Regions from separate parts of the Streptomyces monticola genome, predicted to be linked through region 2. Evidence: riboswitches for the same ligand, from Rfam matches in the RefSeq annotation. Region 2 holds a riboswitch; the other holds the start of a gene.
What was found. A riboswitch is a leader RNA that binds a small molecule or an ion and turns the genes downstream of it on or off. The one in region 2 is predicted to bind glycine.
Positions count from the first base shown of each region.

Region 1 (11,188 bases), on a different contig from region 2:
CAGCGCCTGGGTGACCGGGCGGGCAAGGGCTCCACCCAGCGCGAACGCCTCACCGACGCCTACAGCGGCCTGCAGCCCAAGCCCGGCTACACAGGCCTGTACGACACCGCGCTCGCCGCTTACAAAGACGCCCAGAAGACCTATGTGAAGGGCAAGTTCAACGCCCTGGTGATCCTCACCGACGGCGCCAACCAGGACCCGGGCTCCATCACCCGCAGCGCTCTGGTGGGCGAACTCAAGCGCCTCACCGACCCCAAGCGGCCCGTTCCCCTCATCGCCATCGCGGTCGGCCCGGACGCCAACAAGGACGAGGTCAAGGAGATCGCCGCGGCGACCGGCGGCTCGGGCCACCAGATCGACGACCCGGCCCAGATGCAGGAGGTCATCCTCAAGGCGATCATCGCCGCGGGCGGCAACTGAGCCCGCTCCCCCGCGCCGTCGGCCCGCCACGGGCCACGCCCGCCACGCCCCGGACCGCACCCGCGCCGGTCGACGCCGCCGAACGCCGACCGACACCGCGGTACGGGGCGCGGACCGCCTCCGCACCCCGCACCGGTCACCTCACGCCGACGGCGACCCCGCTCCGACCGCGGGCTCACACCGACCGCGGACTCACGCCGACGGCACCACGGGCCGCGGCACGATGCCCACCGGCCAGGTGTGCACCGGCTCCCCGGCGTGCATCAGCTCGCTGTAGCGGCTCGTGGTGGCGGCAAGGGCCTCCTCCCGGCCGAGGCCGTCCCCCAGTGCCCGGTGGTACGTCGCCGCCTGCCAGGACGCCCCGTTGACCCGCCGTCTGCACCGCTCCTCGATCACCCCGAGGTAGAAGTCACGGTCGGCGGACTCCACGCCCCACGCGTCAAGGCCCGCGGCGGCCAGGGGCAGCAGTTCCTCGCGTACGAGATCGACGGCAGGCCGCACCGAGGTGCCGCCGAACCGGCCAGGACGCGGCCATTCCAGCTCGGCCTCGATGCCGTACCGGCAGGCCGCGTCGAAGTTCGCCGCCGCAGCCGTGAAGGGCAGCCGGGCCCACACCGGCCGGCTCTCCTCGGCCAGGGCCCGCACCACGCCGTAGTAGAACGCCGCGTTCGCGATGACATCGGTGACCGTGGGCCCCGCGGGCAGTACCCGGTTCTCCACCCGCAGATGCGGTACGCCGTTGGCGATGCCGTACACCGGCCGGTTCCAGCGGTAGACGGTGCCGTTGTGCAGGACCAGCTCCGCCAGCTGCGGCACCCCGCCCTCGTCGAGCACCCGCAGCGCGTCCTCGTCGTCACAGATCGGCAGCAGCGGCGGGAAGTAGCGCAGGTTCTCCTCGAAGAGGTCGTACGCCGATGAGATCCACCGCTCCCCGAACCAGGTGCGGGGCCTGACCCCCTGGGCCTGCAGCTCCGGCGGGCGGGTGTCGGTGGACTGCAGGAACAGCGGCGGCCTGGACTCGCGCCACAGCTCGTGCCCGAACAGGAAGGGCGCGTTGGCGCCCACGGCTATCTGCGCCGCCGCCACCGCCTGCGCCGCGTTCCACACGTCGGCGAACCGGCCCGGGGTGACCTGGAGATGCAGCTGCACAGAGGTGCAGGCCGCCTCGGGCGCTATCGAGGCCGAGCTGCACACGAGGCGCTCCACACCCTGGATATCGAGGCAGAAGTCCTCGCCGCGGGCCGCCATGATCTGGTCGTTCAGGAGCATATAGCGGTCGACGTCGGAGAGATTCGCGGAGACCAGGTCGTCCTGCCCGAGCGTGGGCAGAATGCCGATCATCACGATCCCGGCGGCGACTTCATTGGCCTTGCGATGGGCATATGCGAGACCGGTGCGCAGTTCCTCGTCGAGCTGATCGAAAACCCGCCCGCGAAGCCGGTGCGGGGCAATATTCACTTCCAGATTGAACATTGCGAGTTCGGTCTGGAAATCACGGCTCGAGATACGCTGTAGAACCTCCGCATTCAACATCCTCGGCAGCCCGTCGGGCCCCACGAGATTCAGCTCTATCTCCATGCCCATCAGATTCTGCGGACGGTCGAACCGCTTCTCCTCGAGAAGCCTCCGAAGTCCCGCAAGACACTGCTGCAACTTCCGCCGGTAGCGTTGCCGGTCGGACAGGTCGAACGCTCCGGCTGCGACCTTCTCCCCCATCGAAGTGTCCCTCCTCGATTGGGCAGCCCACCGTTCCTGCCGCTGCGTCACGGAGGATGATGCCCAGGCAATGTGATCGATAACGCCCCGCACATGCCCGGCGCCCACTACGCTCAACCCTGGTGGCTCCGGGCACATTCACGGGGCAAGCGGCTAATCGCAGATGCGCCGTGACCACATCTGGTGAAAAACGCCGACGAGAACCGGCCGACCGCTTGACGCACAGCGGTCGAGGTCACGCAGCCGACGCGACGGAGAATCGGGATAAACCCCGCAATGAGCCGTCCGAATAGCGCCTTGTCAGCGATATGCGGGGCGGCTAGACGAAACACTGCCTGAACACACGTCGTATAAACTCCGCGAACGAGGCAGAGAGTTGGCGACCCGTACTCGGGCCCCCCGCCCCTCTGGCCCCGAGAGCTGACAGCGTCGTCCGCATCTGCCCCCGTGCCACCCCCGTGTCACCCCAGCCTGTCGAATGAGAGGCGACCCACCATGCCGCTGCATGTCCCCCCGGCTCCCGCGCCGGCCCTGCGCAGCGTCCTCGCGGCACTCGGTTCCCCCACTGCCGTACGTGAGGCCCGCACCCCGTCCCTGCGCAACGCCCAGGGACCGGCAAGTCCCGAACTCCCGCTTCCGGTACACGTCCTCGACCGTGTCACCGCACGCGGCGGCCCGCCGCGCACCCGCCTCGCCGGCTGGCGCTTCCTGATCCGGTGCGGCGACCGCGCGGTGGCCGCGGGCGACACCAGGCTCACTCCGGACGGCTGGGCGTTCTCGCACTTCTTCGAGGGCCCGTACATCACCGCCACCGAGCGCGCCCTGCGCCAGGCGGAGAAGATGCCCTCGTCCTATCAGCCGCGTCTGCTCTCCGTACCCGAGCTGTACATGCTCACCCTGTGGCTGCATGACGACGTGGACGCCGACGGCGCCTCGGGCAGCCCCAAGGCCACCGACATCCTCGTGCCGCTCGCCCCCGCCCCACCGGGGATCGCCGCCCATCTGCCGCACCAGGTCGCCGAACTTCTGCCGGTCCTGACGCACCGTCTGGCACCCGTGCCCCTGCTCGGCTCACCCGCCTGAGCCCGCACCTCCCGTGCCCCGCAGCCCGCACCGGCCGCGGGGCACAGTGCTGTCCCACCCGCACCGCCGACGGTGAATGCCCATCCGGACTAGCCCCATCCGGCCACCCCTAACCACCCGAAGGGGCAGAGCAGTTGGACTGAACCGTCCGCACGGGTGACGCGTCATACTCCGGTGAGGAGCGCTGCCGCTAAATCCCTGCGGAATCACGTCCGTAGGGCAACACTTAGACCGGACCGACACACAAACGGGGGGCGGCATGAACACCGCATCGAGCCGCAGGACACAGATCTCAACCACGACGCAGCGAAAGAACTCTTCCATGTGCCAGCACCAGCCACCTTGCCCGACAGCCGACTCAGCCGACCGGGAGGCAGCCCTTCTCGTGGCGCACCACCCGGAGCAGGGCTGGAGCCTGCTGTGCAACGGCGTCCTTGTCTTCGAGGACACCGGTGAGCTGCTGCCGGACGGGCAGATCATCGCCCCGCACCGGCCACTGGGTACCGACGAGGTGGTGCGCGCCGCCTAGCAGCGGCGCTTCGAACACAAAGGGCCGGCCCGGAGTGAGATCTCCGAACCGGCCCTCATTTGTGCCCTGAAGCTAGCAGCTCAGCCGCTCAGCCGCCCGGACACATCACACGCTCAGCCTTCGTACGCGTCGATCGGCGGGCAGGAGCACACCAGATTGCGGTCGCCGTAGGCCTGGTCGATCCGGCGCACCGGCGGCCAGTACTTGTCGGCCGCGACCACACCGTCCGGGAAGACGGCCTCCTGGCGGTCGTAGGGATGCTCCCAGTCACCGGCGAGCACGCCCGCGGTGTGCGGGGCGTTGCGCAGCGGATTGTCGTCCGCGGGCCACTCGCCCGAACCGACCTTCTCGATTTCCGCCCGGATGGCGATCATCGCGGCGCAGAAACGGTCGAGTTCCGCCAGATCCTCGCTCTCGGTCGGCTCGATCATCAGCGTGCCGGCCACCGGGAAGGACATGGTCGGCGCGTGGAAGCCGTAGTCGATGAGGCGCTTGGCGATGTCGTCCACCGTGACACCCGTCGCCTTCGTCAGCGGCCTGAGGTCGATGATGCACTCGTGCGCCACGAGCCCGCCGGGTCCCGTGTACAGCACTTCGTAGTGCGGTTCGAGCCGCTTGGCGATGTAGTTGGCGCCGAGCACCGCGACCTGCGTGGCGCGCTTGAGGCCCTCGCCGCCCATGAGCCGGACGTACGACCACGAGATCGGCAGGATCCCGGCCGAGCCCCAGGGGGCCGCCGAGATCGGGCCGACCCCGGTCTCCGGGCCCGCGGCGGGCTGCATCGGGTGGTTGGGCAGATACGGCGCCAGGTGCGCACGCACACCGACGGGACCGACACCGGGACCGCCGCCGCCGTGCGGGATGCAGAAGGTCTTGTGCAGATTCAGATGCGATACGTCGCCGCCGAACCGGCCCGGCTTGGCAAGCCCCACAAGCGCGTTGAGGTTCGCGCCGTCGACGTACACCTGGCCGCCCGCGTCGTGCACCTGAGCGCAGATGTCGGCGACGTGCTCCTCGAAGACACCGTGCGTCGACGGGTACGTGATCATGAGCACGGCCAGCTCGTCGCGGTGCTTCTCGATCTTGGCGCGCAGGTCCTCGACGTCGATCTCGCCGTCGTCCGCGGTCTTGACGACCACGACCTTCATCCCGGCCATCACGGCGCTCGCGGCGTTGGTGCCGTGCGCGGAGGACGGGATGAGGCAGATGGTTCGCTGCTCGTCGCCGTTGGCCCGGTGGTAGCCGCGCACCGCGAGGAGACCGGCGAGCTCGCCCTGTGAACCGGCGTTGGGCTGCAGCGACACCTTGTCGTACCCGGTGACCTCGGCGAGCCGCTCCTCCAGCTCACGGATCAGCGTCAGATAGCCCTGCGCCTGCTCGGCGGGCGCGAAGGGGTGGAGGGCACCGAACTCGGGCCAGGTGACGGCCTCCATCTCGGTGGTGGCATTGAGCTTCATCGTGCAGGAGCCCAGCGGGATCATGCCGCGGTCGAGCGCGTAGTCCCGGTCCGACAGCTTGCGCAGATAACGCAGCATCGCCGTCTCGGAGCGGTACTGGTGAAAGACCGGATGCGTCAGATACGCGTCGCCGCGCAGCAGCCCGCCGGGCAGCGTCTCGGCGGCGGTCACGTCCAGCGCCTCGATGTCGGCCTCGACACCGAAGGCCGCCCAGACCGCGGCCAGCTGGGCCCGCGCGGTGGTCTCGTCACAGGCGATCGCCACCCGGTCGGTGTCCACGAGGCGCAGATTCACGCCACCCTCACGGGCGGCGGCCACCACATCGGCGGCCTTGCCGGGCACCCGCACCGTCAGCGTGTCGAAGTAGGCGCCGTGCACGACCTCGACACCGCCGGCCTCCAGGCCCGCCGCCAGGATCGTGGCGTAGCGGTGGGTGCGCCGGGCGATGTCCTTCAGCCCCTGCGGCCCGTGGTACACGGCGTACATCCCGGCCATGACGGCAAGGAGTACCTGCGCGGTACAGATGTTGCTCGTCGCCTTCTCACGGCGGATGTGCTGCTCACGGGTCTGCAGCGCGAGGCGGTACGCCTGGTTCCCGTCCGCGTCGACCGAGACGCCGACGAGCCTTCCCGGCAGGCTGCGTGCGAACTTCTCGCGCACCGCCATGTATCCGGCGTGCGGCCCGCCGAAGCCCATCGGCACACCGAAGCGCTGCGTCGTACCCACCGCGATGTCCGCGCCAAGGTCGCCGGGCGAGGTCAGCAGCGTGAGCGCGAGCAGATCGGCAGAAACCGTGACGATCGCACCGAGTTCGTGCGCCTGCTCGATCACCGGCTTCAGATCACGTACGGCACCGGAGGCGCCCGGGTACTGAAGCAGCACACCGAAGACACCGCGCTCGGCGACGTCGGCCGGAATGCCCTGCGACAGATCGGCGACGACGACCTCGACGCCGGTCGGCTCGGCCCGCGTCTCGATCACGGCGATGGTCTGCGGCAGCGCGTCCGCGTCGATCAGGAACACACCGTCCTTGACCTTGCCGACCCGCCGGGACAGCGCCATGGCCTCGGCGGCCGCGGTGCCCTCGTCGAGCAGCGAGGCGCCGGAAGTGGGCAGTCCGGTCAGATCGGCCACAACGGTCTGGAAGTTGAGCAGCGCCTCCAGACGCCCCTGCGAGATCTCCGGCTGGTACGGGGTGTACGCGGTGTACCAGGCCGGGTTCTCCATGACGTTGCGCAGGATCACCGGCGGCGTGAAGGTGCCGTAGTAGCCGAGGCCGATCATCGGCGCGAGCACCTCGTTGCGGTCCGCCAACGAGCGCAGTTCGGCGAGGACTTCGGCCTCGGTGCGCTCCGCGGGCAGATCCAGTGCCTCGGCGCTCTTGATCACATCGGGCACCGCGGCCGCGGTGAGCTCATCGAGCGAGCCGTATCCGACCTGGGCCAGCATCTTGGCCCGGGCTTCGGCGTCGGGCCCGATGTGACGCTGCTCGAAGGGGATGCCACGCTCCAGCTGAGAGAGCGGAATGCGAGGGGCAGTCATTGCGGAGGCCTCCTGGTCGATACGACCTGCGAGGGGTACCACGGCGCGGGTACCCGGACGGCCTCCCCCTCTGTCATCTCAACCTGAGAGTTTCACCGGCACGCCCGCTCACTGGCGTCCCGGCTTTCACCGTCGGTGAGAGCGGGAGCCGTCGACGCCCGCCCTGCTTTCCAGAGTGACCTCGTCCGTGCGGTACAGGTGCCTGAGAGATTCCGGGGAGGATTTGCTCCTTCGGCGCCTCCGGACGTCAGCTTTGTCGACCGGAGAGCTCTCCCGCACGGGGTCAGCAGCCGCCTGCCAGCCTACCAGCGCATACCCCTGAGGAAGCCTGGAGAGCTGCCCGAGTAGGCCTCGAGTGGCCACCATCCGGATTGTGCTCTTTCGTAGTGATTACAGATGTGTTGCCGCAGTGACTGCGGATGTGTTGCGAGCTTCTGGAGGGACCGTGCAGACCGATGTGGACCCGCGAAGCCTGATCGGCCGCAAGGCGTTCGACAGCAAGGGCAACAAGCTCGGCACGGTGGACGAGGTCTATCTCGACGACGCCACAGGAGCCCCGGAGTGGGCGGCGATACGCACCGGCCTGTTCAGCCGGGACGCCTTCGTGCCCCTGGAGCCCAGCGAACTGGTCGACGGCACCCTCCGAGTCCCCTTCGAGCGCTCCCTGATCAAGGACGCCCCCGACTTCGGAGTGGGCCGCCATCTCTCCCCCGAGCAGGAACTGCAGCTCTACCACCACTACGGAATCGATATCGCAGCCCCCACAGACGCGCCGCCACCCGACCGCGATTTCGGCCGGATCGCAGGCAGGGACTACCCCGACGACGCCCCCTGACCCGCGTCCTCGCAGAGCAGCGGCGCCGCGGAAACCAGCGGCAAGGGCTCGGACCGCTCGAGCCGGGGATCGTCGGTTCTGAACGTACGCACCCGCCCCGGCGCCGATCCGGGCGTCTCAAACCGCACGGTGACCCGCCCCAGGCCACTGCCCTGCACCCACCCCGGGCCGTACTCGGCATGCCGCACATCGTGCCCCGCCAGCCAGCGACGCTCCGAGGCGGCCTCGGCGCCCTGCTCGGCCCCGTCCCCGCCCGACGGCTCCGCCCCGCCCTGCTCCTGCGCCGCGTCGCTCTCGGCCACGGCAGCGGCCGCCTCGGCACGCTGCGCCACCGCCGTCGCCTCAGCGGCCTCGGCGACCTGGGCCGCCTGCGCCGCCGCCTGCGCGAACAGATCCTCCTGTGTGAAGTCCGCGAGCCCCGAGACCCCCACCCCGAGCAGCCGCACACCGCCCGTGGTGTCCACGGACTCCAGCAGCCGGGCCGCGGCCTCCCGCACCACTCCCGGGTCGTCGGTGGGCCCCCGCAGCGTCTCCGACCTGGTCAGCGTCGAGAAGTCGTACCGCCTGACCTTCAGGACCACCGTCCGGCCCGAGTGCCCGCCGACCCGCAGCCGCTGCACGCACCGCTCGGCGAGCCGGTCCACCTCCAGACGGACCCGCACGCGGTCGTGGATGTCGATGTCGAAGGTGTCCTCCACCGACACCGATTTCGTGTCCCGCTCGGCCACCACGGGCCGCTCGTCGTGCGCGAGGGCCATCGCGTACAGATGCACCCCGTGCGCCTTCCCCAGCAGCCGTACGAGCTCGTCCTGCCCCGCTTCCGCGATCTCCGCGACCGTGGTGATCCCGGCGCGCCTCAGATGGTCGCCCGTCACCGGCCCGACCCCGGGCAGCGTCCGCACCGACATCGGCCCGAGCAGCTCGCGCTCCGTGCCCGGCTCGATCAGCACAAGACCATCGGGCTTGGCATCCTCCGACGCGATCTTCGCCAGCATCTTCGACGCGGCGAGCCCCACCGAGCCCGTAAGCCCGGTCACCGCGCGTATGTCCGCCCGCAGCCGCTCCCCCACCGCGCGCGCCGACCGCTCGTCCGAGGCCGCGCCGCCCGCCTCCAGGTCCACGAAGGCCTCATCCAGGCTCAGCGGCTCCACCAGCGGCGACAGCTCCCGCAGCAACGTCATGACCTGCTCGCTGATCTCGCGGTACAGGCCGAAGCGCGGCACCAGATAGGCGGCGTTCGGCGCCAGCCTGCGGGCCTGGCCCATCGGCATCGCCGAGTGCACTCCGAAGCGCCGTGCCTCATACGAAGCGGTGGCCACCACCCCACGCGGCCCGAGGCCGCCCACGACCACCGCTTTCCCGCGCAGACTGGGCTTGGCTGCCTGCTCCGCCGAGGCGAAGAAGGCATCCATGTCCAGATGCAGAATCGTGGGCGCCGATCTCACGAGACCGATGCTGCCCTACGGCACTGACAATCGGGCGCGATCAGCACTCGCCCATGCCGCGCTCCGCGCGCCCGCAGCTCACCCGGCGCGGTTGCGGCGCCGCGCGAGCTCATCGCCCGGGTGGTTGCCGACCAGCGTCTCACCGGTGTCGATCCGCTCCCCGTGCAGCTGGGACAGCGCGGCCTCCACATCCCGCCACACCACGCCCACGGCGATCCCGAAGATGCCCTGACCGCCCTGCAGCAGTTCGACGACCTCGGCGGGCGACGTGCACTCGTACACCGTCGCGCCATCGCTCATCAGCGTCATCCGCTCGAGATCCGCGAACCCGCGATCGCGCAGATGCTGCACCGTCGTGCGAATGTTCTGCAGCGAAACCCCGGTGTCGAGGAAACGCTTCACGATCTTCAGGACGACAACGTCGCGGAAGCTGTAGAGCCGCTGGCTCCCCGAGCCGTACGCCGCCCGCACACTCGGTTCCACAAGACCGGTGCGAGCCCAGTAGTCGAGCTGCCGATAGGTGATGCCGGCGGCCGCGCACGCGGTCGGGCCGCGATAGCCGACCCTGTCGGCCTGCGCTTCCCCGCCGTCCGCCGGACCGCGCTGCACAGAATGACCTGCAGTAGTGCCATGGAGCGGATACGGCCCGCTCTCCCCCAGACTCTGTCCGGGAGCTCCCCCAGCCGTACCGTCGCCGCTGCTTCTCACGCCGACCTCCGTCCTTGACCTGCCATCTCGACGGTAGGCAGTACCCATGAGCGCGTCAACGAACGCCACACTAGGCACGCCGAGTGATAATCACCCTGAGAGTGGTTTCCACCCCGCCACTGCCGGGAAAGGCTGGCCGAATGGTCCGGCCGGACAGCCCGGCCGACAGGTCACCGGACCGACAGCTCACTGGCTGTTGGTGCCGAAGTCTTCGGGCGAGATCTGGTCGAGGAACTCACGGAACTTCTCGACCTCGTCCTCCTGCTCGTCCGGGATGGCGATGCCCGCATCGTCGAGTACCCCGTCACTGCCGAAGATCGGCGTCCCGGTGCGCAGCGCAAGCGCTATGGCGTCGGAGGGGCGCGCGCTGACCTCGACCCCGCTGGCGAACACCAGCTCCGCGTAGAAGACACCTTCCCGCAGATCCGTGATCCGCACTTCCGTGAGCTCCTGCCCCACGGCCTCCAGCACGTCCTTGAACAGGTCGTGCGTCAGCGGTCTGGCAGGCGCCATCCCCTGCTGGGCGAAGGCGATAGCGGTTGCCTCCCCGGGACCGATCCAGATGGGGAGGTACCGATCGCCTCCCACTTCACGCAGGAGCACGATCGGTTGGTTGGAGGGCATTTCGACCCGGACACCGACGACGTCGAGCTCATTCACACAGCAACCCTAGGACGTGCCCGGCCGGTTTGGGTAGTCGGGCACCCTTCCGGTCAGTGCAGCCGGACTCGCAGCGCTGTCTGCACCAGCGCCGAATGCAGCCGCACCGTGAGGGTCGCGAGCTCCTTCGTACGCGCCTCCGCATGGGCCCTGGTCTGCGGATTGCGGTGCCGCCGCAGCGGTGCTACGACCTGGTCGACAAGCCCCGCCTCACGTTCGGCCGAGGCCCGCATGGCCCGCAGATGCCTCGGCTCGATCCCGAAACTTCCGAGCTGGGCGACGATTTTGGCAACTTGGACGGCCTCGATGTCGTACGCACCCTCGGCCGCCGGCGTGATCAGGCCGTACGACTCCCACTCCTCGAGATCCTCCTCACCGACCTCCGCGGCGGCAAGGAGCTCCGCGCGGCCGACCAGGGCGGCGGTGTGCGCCGCGACGTCGGAAAGTGCGTCAGGGCCGTCCTCAGGCCCCCTCTGGGGCCCCACGGACGGCAGCTGCGCCTGCTCACCGCGCGCCAGCGCGTCCAGGTGCTCCCGAATGACCTTGAGTGGCAGATAGTGATCCCGCTGCATCCGCAGCACCTGAGCGAGCCGCTCCACGTCCTCAGGGCTGAACTTCCGGTATCCGGAAGGTGTGCGCTGCGGCTCGATGAGCCCCTCGGACTCCAGGAACCGGATCTTGGAGATGGTGACCTCGGGGAACTCGTCGCGCAGCAGATTGAGCACCGTGCCGATGCTCACCAGGCGACTGTCCGCGGTGGCGGTGCCGGAATCGGCACCGCCCCTCGGTGTGT
Region 1 covers NZ_JBHTCF010000036.1:6,639-17,826, reverse strand. Annotated here, with positions in the region: gene ACFQVC_RS40770 (substrate-binding and VWA domain-containing protein) at 1-420, shown strand, start outside; gene ACFQVC_RS40765 (glutamate-cysteine ligase family protein) at 613-2,136, opposite strand; gene ACFQVC_RS40760 (hypothetical protein) at 2,632-3,219, shown strand; gene ACFQVC_RS40755 (DUF5999 family protein) at 3,542-3,748, shown strand; gene gcvP (aminomethyl-transferring glycine dehydrogenase) at 3,862-6,747, opposite strand; glycine riboswitch at 6,928-7,033, opposite strand; gene ACFQVC_RS40745 (PRC-barrel domain-containing protein) at 7,193-7,582, shown strand; gene ACFQVC_RS40740 (DNA polymerase IV) at 7,561-9,027, opposite strand; gene ACFQVC_RS40735 (MerR family transcriptional regulator) at 9,106-9,735, opposite strand; gene ACFQVC_RS40730 (bifunctional nuclease family protein) at 9,922-10,395, opposite strand; gene ftsR (transcriptional regulator FtsR) at 10,449-11,188, opposite strand, start outside.
Region 1: another riboswitch for glycine. It lies ahead of gcvP (aminomethyl-transferring glycine dehydrogenase); the one in region 2 lies ahead of gcvT (glycine cleavage system aminomethyltransferase GcvT).

Region 2 (11,188 bases):
AACTTGTACGGGCCGGACGAGAACGGCTCGTTGGCGTACTTGGCCTTGGTGTCCTTCTCCTGCTTCACGGGGGAGCCGGAGGGCATGGCCAGCATGTTCTCGAAGTCGCTGTTGGGCTTCGGGAGCTTGAAGGTGATGGTCTGGTCGTCCGGCGTCTCGATCGCCTTCAGACCCAGCTTGTCGGCCGACTTGTCCTTGTACGGGCCCTTGTACTCACCCTTGGGGTCGAGAACCTGCTTCAGGTACGCGGGACCACCGGTGATGACCTCGGTCGCCCAGATGCGCTCGATGCCGTACTTGATGTCCTTGGAGGTCAGCTTGGAGCCGTCCTCCCACGTCAGGCCGTCACGCAGCTTGTACGTGTAGGTCTTGCCGTCCTCGGAGATCTCGGCGTTGTCCTTGGCCAGGTCCGGGACCAGCTTGTTGGACGCCTCACCCGGCTTGGTGTCATAGGTGACCAGGGTGCGCGTGTAGTAGCGCATGAAGTCCCAGGACATGCCGTAGTACGCACGCTGCGGGTCGGCCGAGTCGAGCGGCTGCTTGGCGATGAACCGCAGCGTGCCGCCCTTCTTGTCCGACTTGTTCGCGACCTTGCCGATGCCCGCGTTGTAGCCGGCACCCTTGCTGTCGCTGTCGCCGTCGTCGCCGCCACCGCAGGCTGTGGTGGTCATCAGCGCCGCAACGACGAGGGCTGCACCGGCGGTGAGCCTTCGTTTCGTGGAAGCTGTGGGCATTTTCTCGCATCCTCCGAGATTCTCGGTCCTTGGCTTTGACTGCCTAGGAACCATGGGAAGAAGCCACCTGACGGTGCGGCAGGGGCAAGTCAGTTGGGCCGTCTATCGGGTTCCCTTGGGGTCCAGGGCGTCGCGCAGCCCGTCACCGAAGAGGTTGAAGGCCAGTACGGTCACGAAGATCGCCAGACCGGGGAAGACCATGAACATCGGGTCGTGCTCATACACGTTGAGCGCGTCCCGCAGCATGCCGCCCCACGAGGCGGTCGGCGGCCGCACACCCGCGCCGAGGAAGCTCAGCGCGGCTTCGGTGAGGATGTTGGTCGGGATCATGAGCGTGGTGTAGACGGTGATCGGCGCCACCAGGTTCGGCAGCAGTTCCCGGAAGAGAATGTGCCGCGAGCCGCCGCCCAGGCTCCGCGCCGCCTCCACGTACTCCCGCTCCCTGAGGGAGAGCGTCTGTCCGCGCACGATGCGGCCGATGTAGGGCCAGCCGAAGAGGCCGATCACCAGGACCAGCATCGCGATCCGCACGTTGCTGCCGGTGAGCCCGAGCAGATCGTCCGGGAGCACGGAGACCAGGGAGATGATGAAGAGCAGCTGCGGGAACGAGAGCAGCACGTCCATCACGCGGCTGATCAGGGCGTCCACCCAGCCGCCGAAGTAGCCGGCGATGATGCCGAACAGGGTGCCGAGGACCACCGCGACCACCGCGGCGAGCACGGCGACGAGCATGGAGATCCGGGCGCCGTAGACGATGCGGCTGAACACGTCCCGGCCGGTGTTGGGCTCGACGCCGAACAGGAAGTCCCCGCTCATGCCGCCGAACGCACCCTTGGGCAGATTCGTGAGGTCCTCGAGCTGGTCCAGGTTGCCTTCGTTCGGCGGGTGGCCGAAGAGGCTGACGAGCACCGGTGCGAACACACTCACCAGCACCAGGAGCACCACGACGACGCCGCCCGCGAGGGCCACCTTGTCCTGCTTCAGACGGTGCCAGGCGATCTGCTTGAGAGAACGCCCTTCAACCTTCTTGCTCCCGGCCTCGGTTGCGGCATCGACGGGCGCGGCCGTCGCCACGTCCGTGGGTGTGTCATGCATTGGCGCCGTCATCGTGGCAGGGACCCCTCTCAACCGGTGGTGACCGGCCCACACTTGCCGCTGGTAGCGGCTGGTTCGTCATGCGATGCGTGGCACAAGCGGCACCGACGACACCGGCCGGCTCGGTCAGGCAGCTCGCACACAGGCCCGAAGGGCCGTACATGCGGGGAGTCTTCAATGTGGCCGCGATCACCCGCCAGCCCTGGCAGGGAATGGATGCGCAACCGTGATGTGGCCAGGAGGCTTCCGCTATGCGAACGCCGTGATCGTCCCCGCGGGGGCGCGAATGGGGGGCAACTTGCCGTATTCGGACTTAAGTTGCGGTGCGTCCCACTCTTTGGGCGGGGGCGGCGGTGATCAACTCGCTTTGAGCGTACGGGGGTTGGGGGGTTCGGCGGACGAAGGGTGCCCAACTTGCCCGGTTGACGGCGATTTTCCCCAGTCCCGCCCCTTCCCGGCACCGGGCGCGTGGCGGGGCCGCTGGTTCACCGGAAGAACCGGAAGAACCGGAAGAAGACGTCAGTACGCGCGGGGCTGGGGGTAGCCGTAGCCGCCGCCGGCGGGGGACGCGTGGGACTCGCGGTCGTAGAACGGGCGGGCATTGGCGCGGAGCCACATCGCCACCGGGTCGTACTCGTCCGACATCGCGACCGTCGAGACCGGCAGCCCCTCCGGCACCACGGAGATCGACTGCTGCATCATCGCCCGCACGGCGTCCACCGACGCGGGGTCGGTGGCGTACACATCCAGGCCGATGGCCAGATAGGGCGCCCCGAGGGCGGGCTGCACCCAGGCCCTGCGCAGCGAGCGCACCGCCGGGGTGCGGTGCGCGTTCTGGGTGAGCTGGGCGTAGAACTGCGGGATCTCGATGGCCGGTTCGGCGAGGCGCAGCGGCCCCGCGGGCAGTTTGTCCAGGCCGGTGGCGATCCGCCGCAGATCGAGCCAGGGGATGCCGACGCCGCCGCCCGGCGCGTGCGGGTTCAGCCACAGGCCGTAGTGGTCGGGATAGAGGGTGCGGGCCACATCGGTGCCCGAGACGACTTCGTGGGCCCGGTTCCAGCCGGAGGCGGCGAGCTCCTGGGCCGAGGTCACGCACGGTGCGTAGCCGAGGCCGTCGACCTCCATGTTTCCGTACTGCGCCGCCGGCGATCCGGCCTGGCCGTGCCAGAGCAGCATCCAGACCTGGTCCTCGGCGAGCGCGCCGAGCAGCGCTTCATACGCGTCGTACCGCCCGGGTGTCACCTGGCGCAGCATGTGCTCGATCTGCCCGGCCGCAGCCGTGCCCGACGCACTCACTAGTGGACCGCCCCTTCGCCCCGTACCCGTACGCATTGGTCGTTCTCCCCCGCCCCGGACACCCGGGCCGCCATGGGGACTCCCGGGCTATGAAACCAGCTTATGCGGCGCTCCCCACAGCGGCGCTCCACGGCCGGACTCAGTGCCCGCGGGTGTAGAAGGGCCGCACCTTCCCGCGCATCCAGTCGGCCACCGGGTCCTGTGTGACATCGAGCAGCACCAGGTTCACCGGCCAGGCCACCGGGATCCGGCCGAGCGCACGGCCGAGGGCGTCCATCGGGAGATTCCGCTCCGCGCCCTCCCAGTGCGAGACCTCCACGCCGACGAACATCACAGGGCTGTCCCCCTCGATGCTGGCCAGGCAGCGGCGCGCGGTCAGGACGACCCCCGCCGCCTCGAACTCCTCGCCCGCCGCGGCCAGGAAGTCCACCGGGTCGTCCTGCCAGTCGGGCTCGAAGAGGCGTACGCGGCCGCCGGTCGCCGGGCCGTCGAGCGGGGTGCGCCCGACCCGGCACAGCTCCGCCACGGCGGGCGGCGGCAGCGGGACGCCGACGGTGCCGTCCGGGTTCACGGCGATGCCGAGCTGCGGCGGCAGGCCGCGGGCGAACTCCACGGCGGGCGCCACCGTGTACGCCATGTGCCCGCCGACGACCCGCAGGAACTGCTGCTCGGAGCTGAAGACGGGGACGAAGGCCGCGCCGTGGATGTCCATGGTGGGCAGATCGAGGTTCGGGCTGTCGTTGCCGCCCCCGTTGGGCAGCGGCACCCACACCTTGCTGCGGCCGAGCACCTGCAGGATGCGGCCGGCGGCCGAGGGCGTGGCGCCCTCGGCGACGGAGGCCGCGAGCACCTCTTCGAGTTCGTTCGCGGGCCAGCCCTCGTAGGGGTGCCCGTGCGCTCCCTGTCCGCCCTGCTCCGGAATGTCCATCTCTTACCCTCTGCCGCCCTGCTCACCGACCGCTCTGACTTGCGCCAAAGACCCTAACTCCCGGCGACGGCGTGCACCCGACAGATGGCGGCGTGCACCCAAATGGACACGCTCCGCATCCGTCTGGTTGCGGAGTGTGGTCACCGCTTCGAGGGTGGCCGTAGTAGGAACCGCAGAAAGGACTCCCACATGGCTCCGCGCAAGGCCGCCTCGCTCGTCATCACCGCGTCCCTCTGCGGCGCGCTGGTGCTCGGCGCGTCGGGAGCGGCCACCGCTGCCTCGCCCCGGCTGGCCCCCGGCGGCAGTGGTGCGGCGGGGCGGCCCGTCGTTCCCGAGACCGTGCAGGACCTGGAAGACCTGATGGTGGCGGTCGACGGGCTGTGGAAGTCGCCGCTGACCGCGCTCGGCGTCGTGGACGAGGGCGCTCTCGAGAAGATCCGCCACGAGATGGACAACGTGCTCGGGCCCGAGACGCCCGAGGGCCAGGGCCCGGACGACTGGCCCGTGGGCCCGGCCCGGATCGCCCTGAAGAAGGAGATCAACAACCTGGTGCAGGCCGCGTCCGATGGCAACTGGCTCGGGGTGATGGGCTCCCTGCCGGCCGTGGACAAGCTCGCCAAGGACCTCCTCAACGCGGTGGGCCTGACCAACTTCCTCAGCTCGCTGCCCGAACTGCCCGCTCCGACGACACCGCCGCCGGGCCTGCCGTGGCTCCCCACGCCTCCCCAGTGACCCGTGACTCCCCCTCCGCTTCACCACCCGCTCCACCTGCTCCACCCGCTCCACCCGCTCCACCTGCTTGACCCGCTCCACCTGCTTGACCCGCTCCACCTGCTTGACCGCTTGAACCGTCCCCCTGGCCCGCAGGGCCGCGTACATCCGTAAGAAAGGGAACCCCCGCCATGCGCGTCAGCCGAACCCTCACCGCTCTCGCCGTCTCCGTTGCCTTGTCGGCCGGCACGGTCGCCCTCAGCGCCGCACCTGCCGTCGCCGTCGAGAACGCCCGTCAGGCGGCCGTCTCCGTTCCGGTCGACGACGACCGCGCCCTGCGTGTGGAGCGCAGCTTCGACACCCTGTACTCCGTCCTGGACGAGCTGGCCGCGAACGGCGTGAACGGCACGTACGACGACACCGACCGCGCCGCGCTCAACGCCGCCGTCCAGGAAGTGCTCGCCGCGACCGAGGCCGCCGACCCGGAGCCGGAGGGCGAGGCGGCGAAGAAGAAGGACGACCCGACGAAGAAGATCAAGGCCGATCTGAAGGCCCAGGCGGACACGCTGATCAAGGCCGCCACGTCCCTGGACCTCGGCAAGCTGGTGATCTCCCTGCAGGCCATCCCGAAGCTCGCCGTCGACCTGCTGATCAATGTCGGACTCGGCAAGCTCACGGAAGGCCTGCCGGACGCGCCGAAGCTGCCGAACCCGGCCGACGCGGCCAAGCTCCCCGAGGCGCCGAAGGTGCCGGGCCTTCCGCAGCCCCCGGCCATCCCCGGGCTCCCGCAGCCCCCGGCCATCCCGGGCCTGCCGGTCCCCGGCCTGCCCAAGCTGCCGGGCATGTGAGCCCCGCCCTGTGAACGGGAACCCCGCGCCGGTGCAGGGCGCGGGGTTCCTTCATGTCCGCAGTCAGGTCCGCTGGTCGTGTCCGCAGTCAGGTCCGCAGTCGTACGCTCCCCGCGGGGCGCCGCCCACGGGGCCGCCTCAGTCCTCGAAGCCCAGGACCTGCAGGCCGTCCGCCGCCGAGCGGTCGAGCAGGACGGCGGAGGCGCAGCCCGCGGGGACGCGGCCGTTCTCCGCGTCGCGCACCAGGCTTCCGACCGCTCCGCGGTGCCGGGTGAAGGCGTAGCGCGAGACTCCGCGGCCGCGCTCCCGCTGGCCGGCGAGCGCGGTGCGCGGATCGACGTCGAGCAGCAGCAGATGCAGTCCGCGGCCGCGGCGCCTGGCCTCTCGGGCCAGCCAGCGGCGCACCCAGGCCTGCGTTCCGCAGTCGTGCACGACGACGCTCTCGCCTGAGCGCAGGGCGCGGCGCAGTGCGGCGTAGTGCGCGATACGGACCAGGGGGCGGTAGACGGCGTACGGCAAGAAGCGCGGCATGCGCCGGGCCCAGCGGTCCCTTGCGTCCTGGGAGTCCAGGCGGGGGGCGGCGACGGCCCGCTTGATCAGGGTGGTCTTGCCGCTGCCGGGCAGCCCGGAGACGACGACCAGGTCGCCCGCGCCGAAGCGGAGCCGGCGCGGTGTGCGCCCCTCGCGGGCCCTGAGATCGCGGACCACCGGCGCAGGACCCAGCGCCTCCCCGGCCGGAGCCCCCGGCTGTTCCGGCACCGTGACACCACTCGCCGTGGTCATCGCCGGATACGCGCTGGCCTTGTGCACCGTGATCGTCCTCCCCGTTCGGTCACGCGACTCTTCCCCGCCCACTGTAAAGAGACGGTAATGCGGCACAAGCGGATTACCCCTCTGACGGCTCGTGCAATGATGTGCGGGCCAACTCCATACCGGCCGCTTGAATCCGCGCGGGAGAGCTCCCAGTGATGCACTGGGGCGCCGAAGGAGCAAGTCCCTCCCTTGAATCTCTCAGGCCCAGTTACCGCGCGGGCGAGGCAGATCTGAAAAGCGAGCCGCGCCGCAGTGGCTCCACCCAAGGTGCAAGCCGGCATCCCGGCGAACCTCTCAGGTTGAACCCCCGGGTTCCGATGACAGATGGGGAGGACGCCCTCGCCAGTCATGCCCTGGGAGCCAGACACATGAGCCATTCCCCTCAAGCGCCGCGCCTGACCGCACTCGACGCGGTGCACCGTTCGCTCGGCGCGACCATGACCGACTTCGCGGGCTGGGACATGCCGCTGCGGTACGGAAGTGAGCGCGACGAGCACAACGCCGTACGCACCAAGGCCGGTCTCTTCGACCTCTCGCACATGGGCGAGATCACGGTGACCGGCCGCGGCGCCGCCGATCTGCTCGACTACGCCCTCGTCGGCAACATCGGCTCGGTCAAGACCGGCCGTGCCCGCTACACCATGATCTGCCGGGAGGACGGCGGGATCCTGGACGACCTGATCGTCTACCGCCTCGGCGACGACGAGACCCCCGAGTACATGGTCGTCGCCAACGCCTCCAACGCGCAGGTGGTCCTGGACGCGCTGACCGAGCGCGCGGCCGGCTTCGACGCGCAGGTGCGCGACGACCGTGACGCCTACGCGCTGCTCGCCGTGCAGGGCCCCAACTCCCCGGAGATCGTCAAGGCGTTGACGGACGCCGACCTCGACGGGCTGAAGTACTACGCGGGTCTGCCCGGCACGGTGGCGGGTGTCCAGGCCCTGATCGCCCGCACCGGCTACACCGGCGAGGACGGCTTCGAGCTGTTCCTCAAGCCCGAGCACGCCGAGCAGGTCTGGCAGCGGATCACCGAGGCGGGCGCGGAGTACGGCCTGACGCCGTGCGGGCTCTCCTGCCGCGACACCCTGCGCCTCGAGGCGGGCATGCCGCTGTACGGGCACGAGCTGTCCACCTCGCTCACGCCCTTCGACGCCGGACTCGGCCGGGTCGTGAAGTTCGAGAAGACCACCAACGACGGTGCCTTCGTGGGCCGTGCCGCCCTTGAGCGGGCCGCCGAGCGCGCGGAGCAGAACCCGCCGCGCAAGCTGGTCGGCCTGATCGCCGAGGGCCGCCGGGTGCCGCGCGCCGAGATGAACGTGGTCGCGGACGGCGCGGTCATCGGCGCGGTGACCTCCGGCGCCCCGTCGCCGACCCTGGGCAAGCCGATCGCGATGGCGTACGTGGACGCCGCGCACGCCGAGCCGGGCACCAAGGGCGTCGGCGTGGACATCCGCGGCACCCACGAGCCCTACGAGGTCGTCGCCCTGCCGTTCTACAAGCGGCAGAAGTGACCCTTACGGTCGGCCCCGCGTCTTTCTTGTTCCTCACCACTCCCCCGCGTACAGGAGAATTCAGCTCATGAGCAACCCACAGGAACTGCGCTACAGCAAGGAACACGAGTGGCTGTCGGCCGCCGCGGACGGCGTCTCGACGGTCGGCATCACGGAGCACGCGGCCAACGCCCTCGGCGATGTGGTCTTCGTGCAGCTTCCCGAGGTCGGCGACACGGTGACCGCGGGCGAGACCTGCGGCGAGCTGGAGTCGACAAAGTCGGTGAGCGAGCTCTACTCGCCGGTCTCCGGTGAGGTCACCGAGACCAACCAGGACGTCGTGGACGACCCGGCCCTGGTCAACTCGGCCCCGTTCACGGACGGTTGGCTGTTCAAGGTCAAGGTCTCGGAGGAGCCGGGTGACCTGCTCACCGCCGCCGAGTACACCGAGTTCTCCGGAAGCTGAGGGGCGCCGCAACCCATGTCTCTGCTCAACACCCCGCTGCACGAGCTCGACCCGGACGTGGCCGCCGCGGTCGACGCCGAGCTGCACCGCCAGCAGTCCACCCTCGAGATGATCGCCTCGGAGAACTTCGCTCCGGTCGCGGTCATGGAGGCCCAGGGCTCGGTCCTCACCAACAAGTACGCCGAGGGTTACCCGGGCCGCCGCTACTACGGCGGCTGTGAGCACGTCGATGTCGTCGAGCAGATCGCCATCGACCGCATCAAGGAGCTGTTCGGCGCCGAGGCCGCCAACGTCCAGCCGCACTCCGGTGCGCAGGCGAACGCGGCCGCGATGTTCGCGCTGCTCAAGCCGGGCGACACGATCATGGGCCTGAATCTCGCGCACGGCGGGCATCTGACCCACGGCATGAAGATCAACTTCTCCGGCAAGCTCTACAACGTGGTCGCGTACCACGTCGACGAGAAGACCGGTGAGGTCGACATGGACCAGGTCGAGCGCCTGGCCAAGGAATCGCAGCCGAAGCTGATCGTGGCCGGCTGGTCCGCGTACCCGCGTCAGCTGGACTTCGCCGCGTTCCGGCGGATCGCCGACGAGGTGGGCGCGTATCTGATGGTCGACATGGCGCACTTCGCCGGTCTGGTGGCGGCGGGTCTGCACCCGTCCCCCGTACCGCACGCGCATGTCGTCACCACGACCACGCACAAGACCCTCGGCGGACCGCGCGGCGGTGTGATCCTGTCGACGCAGGAGCTCGCCAAGAAGATCAACTCTGCGGTCTTCCCCGGGCAGCAGGGCGGCCCCCTGGAGCATGTGATCGCGGCCAAGGCGGTCTCCTTCAAGGTGGCGGCATCCGAGGAGTTCAAGGAGCGCCAGCAGCGCACGGTGGACGGCGCCCGGATCCTCGCCGAGCGGCTCGTCCAGGACGACGCGAAGGCCGTGGGCGTGGACGTGCTGTCCGGCGGCACGGACGTGCACCTCGTCCTGGTCGACCTGCGCAACTCCGAGCTCGACGGGCAGCAGGCCGAGGACCGCCTCCACGAGGTCGGCATCACGGTCAACCGCAACGCCGTCCCGAACGACCCGCGGCCGCCGATGGTGACCTCCGGTCTGCGTATCGGTACGCCGGCGCTGGCCACGCGCGGCTTCCAGGCGGAGGACTTCCGGGAGGTGGCGGATGTCATCGCGGAGGCGCTGAAGCCCTCCTACGACGCGGAGTCCTTGAAGGCCCGGGTTTCCGCCCTGGCCGCGAAGCACCCGCTGTACCCCTCGCTCTAAGAGCGTCCGGCGGCGGGGCCGGCGTCACGGGGCTCAGCCGCGAGGCAGGGTCCGCTCTGTGGTTGTCCACAGGGCGGGCCCTTTGCCATGACCAAGGGCCCCCACTTCCTGTCCGAATAGCCGATCTGGTCCAAAGAAACGGCAAATACGGTTTACGTAAGCCTTCGTTTCAAAGGACTGCACAGGACCAAGGACGGCGACCACCCATGGATATGAGTGCGGCGAACCGCAAGGGGCTCAGCCTCTTCGCGCTGATCATGATCGGCCTCGGCTCGATCTTCGGCTCCGGCTGGCTGTTCGGGGCCGGGCAGGCGGCCGCCGTCGCCGGGCCCGCCGCGATCGTCGCCTGGGTGATCGGCGCCGTCTTCATCGGCATGATCGCGATGTCGTACGCGGAGGTCGGGGCCGCCTACCCGCTGCCCGGGTCCATGGCCCGCTTCGGCACCATCTCGCACGGCCCGGTACTCGGCTTCATCACCGGCTGGGCGGTGTGGATCGCCATCGCCGCGCTGATCCCGATCGAGTCGATCGCCGGTACGCAGTACATGTCGTCCTGGAACTTCGGCTGGGCGCGCGGACTCGTCGAGGACGGCGGGCTCACGGCCTCCGGCATGGCGATGGCGCTCTTCCTCACCGTCGCGCTCTGGCTGGCCTGCTACTGGTCGGTGGGCGTGCTCGCCAAGGCGAACAACCTGCTCACCCTGGTCAAGTTCGCCATCCCGGTGCTCGCCGTGATCGCCCTGATCGCCTCCGGCTTCCACACCGGGAACTTCACCGACCACGGCGGCTTCGCACCCAACGGCTGGCCCGCGGTGATGACCGCCGTCACCACCTCCGGTGTCGTCTTCGCCTTCAACGGCTTCCAGGCCGTCGTCAACCTCGGCGGCGCCGCCAAGAACCCGGGCCGCGCCATCCCGCTCGCCCTGATCGGCGCGCTCTCCCTCGGTCTGGTCATCTATCTGGCCCTGCAGATCGCCTTCCTCGGCGCCGTGCCCCCGGAGAAGCTCGCCGAGGCCGGCGGCTGGCAGGGGATCAACTTCTCCTCGCCCTTCGCCGACCTGGCCAAGATGCTGATGCTGCACTGGGTCGTCACGATGCTGCAGTTCGGCGCCTTCATCTCGCCGTCCGGCGCCAACATCGGCAATGTCGCCTCCGCCTCGTACATGGCGCAGAACCTCGCCGAGACCGGCTTCTTCCCGAAGAAGATCCGCGAGACGCACCCCAAGTACGGCACCGCCCGGCCCGCGATGTGGCTGAATCTGGGCTTCTCGGTGCTGCTGCTCGTCACCGTCGGACACAGCTGGGAGGCGCTCGCCAGCGTCGTCTCCGCCGCCATGGTCGTCTCGTATCTGATCGGGCCGATCGCGGTCGGGGTGTTCCGCAGGACCAAGCCGGAGCTGCCCCGTCCGTTCCGCCTGCCGGCGGCGAGGATTCTGTGCCCCATCACCTTCGCCTTCGCCGCCTGCGCCCTGTACTGGTCGAAGTGGCCGGACACCGGGAAGGTCGTGCTGCTCACCCTGGCCGCCGCCCCG
Region 2 covers NZ_JBHTCF010000032.1:29,841-41,028, reverse strand. Annotated here, with positions in the region: gene ACFQVC_RS39920 (ABC transporter substrate-binding protein) at 1-734, opposite strand, end outside; gene ACFQVC_RS39915 (ABC transporter permease) at 837-1,841, opposite strand; gene ACFQVC_RS39910 (enhanced serine sensitivity protein SseB C-terminal domain-containing protein) at 2,349-3,125, opposite strand; gene ACFQVC_RS39905 (enhanced serine sensitivity protein SseB) at 3,265-4,053, opposite strand; gene ACFQVC_RS39900 (hypothetical protein) at 4,243-4,785, shown strand; gene ACFQVC_RS39895 (hypothetical protein) at 4,956-5,612, shown strand; gene ACFQVC_RS39890 (AAA family ATPase) at 5,751-6,428, opposite strand; glycine riboswitch at 6,554-6,649, shown strand; glycine riboswitch at 6,650-6,759, shown strand; gene gcvT (glycine cleavage system aminomethyltransferase GcvT) at 6,794-7,936, shown strand; gene gcvH (glycine cleavage system protein GcvH) at 8,004-8,381, shown strand; gene glyA (serine hydroxymethyltransferase) at 8,397-9,656, shown strand; gene ACFQVC_RS39870 (APC family permease) at 9,863-11,188, shown strand, end outside.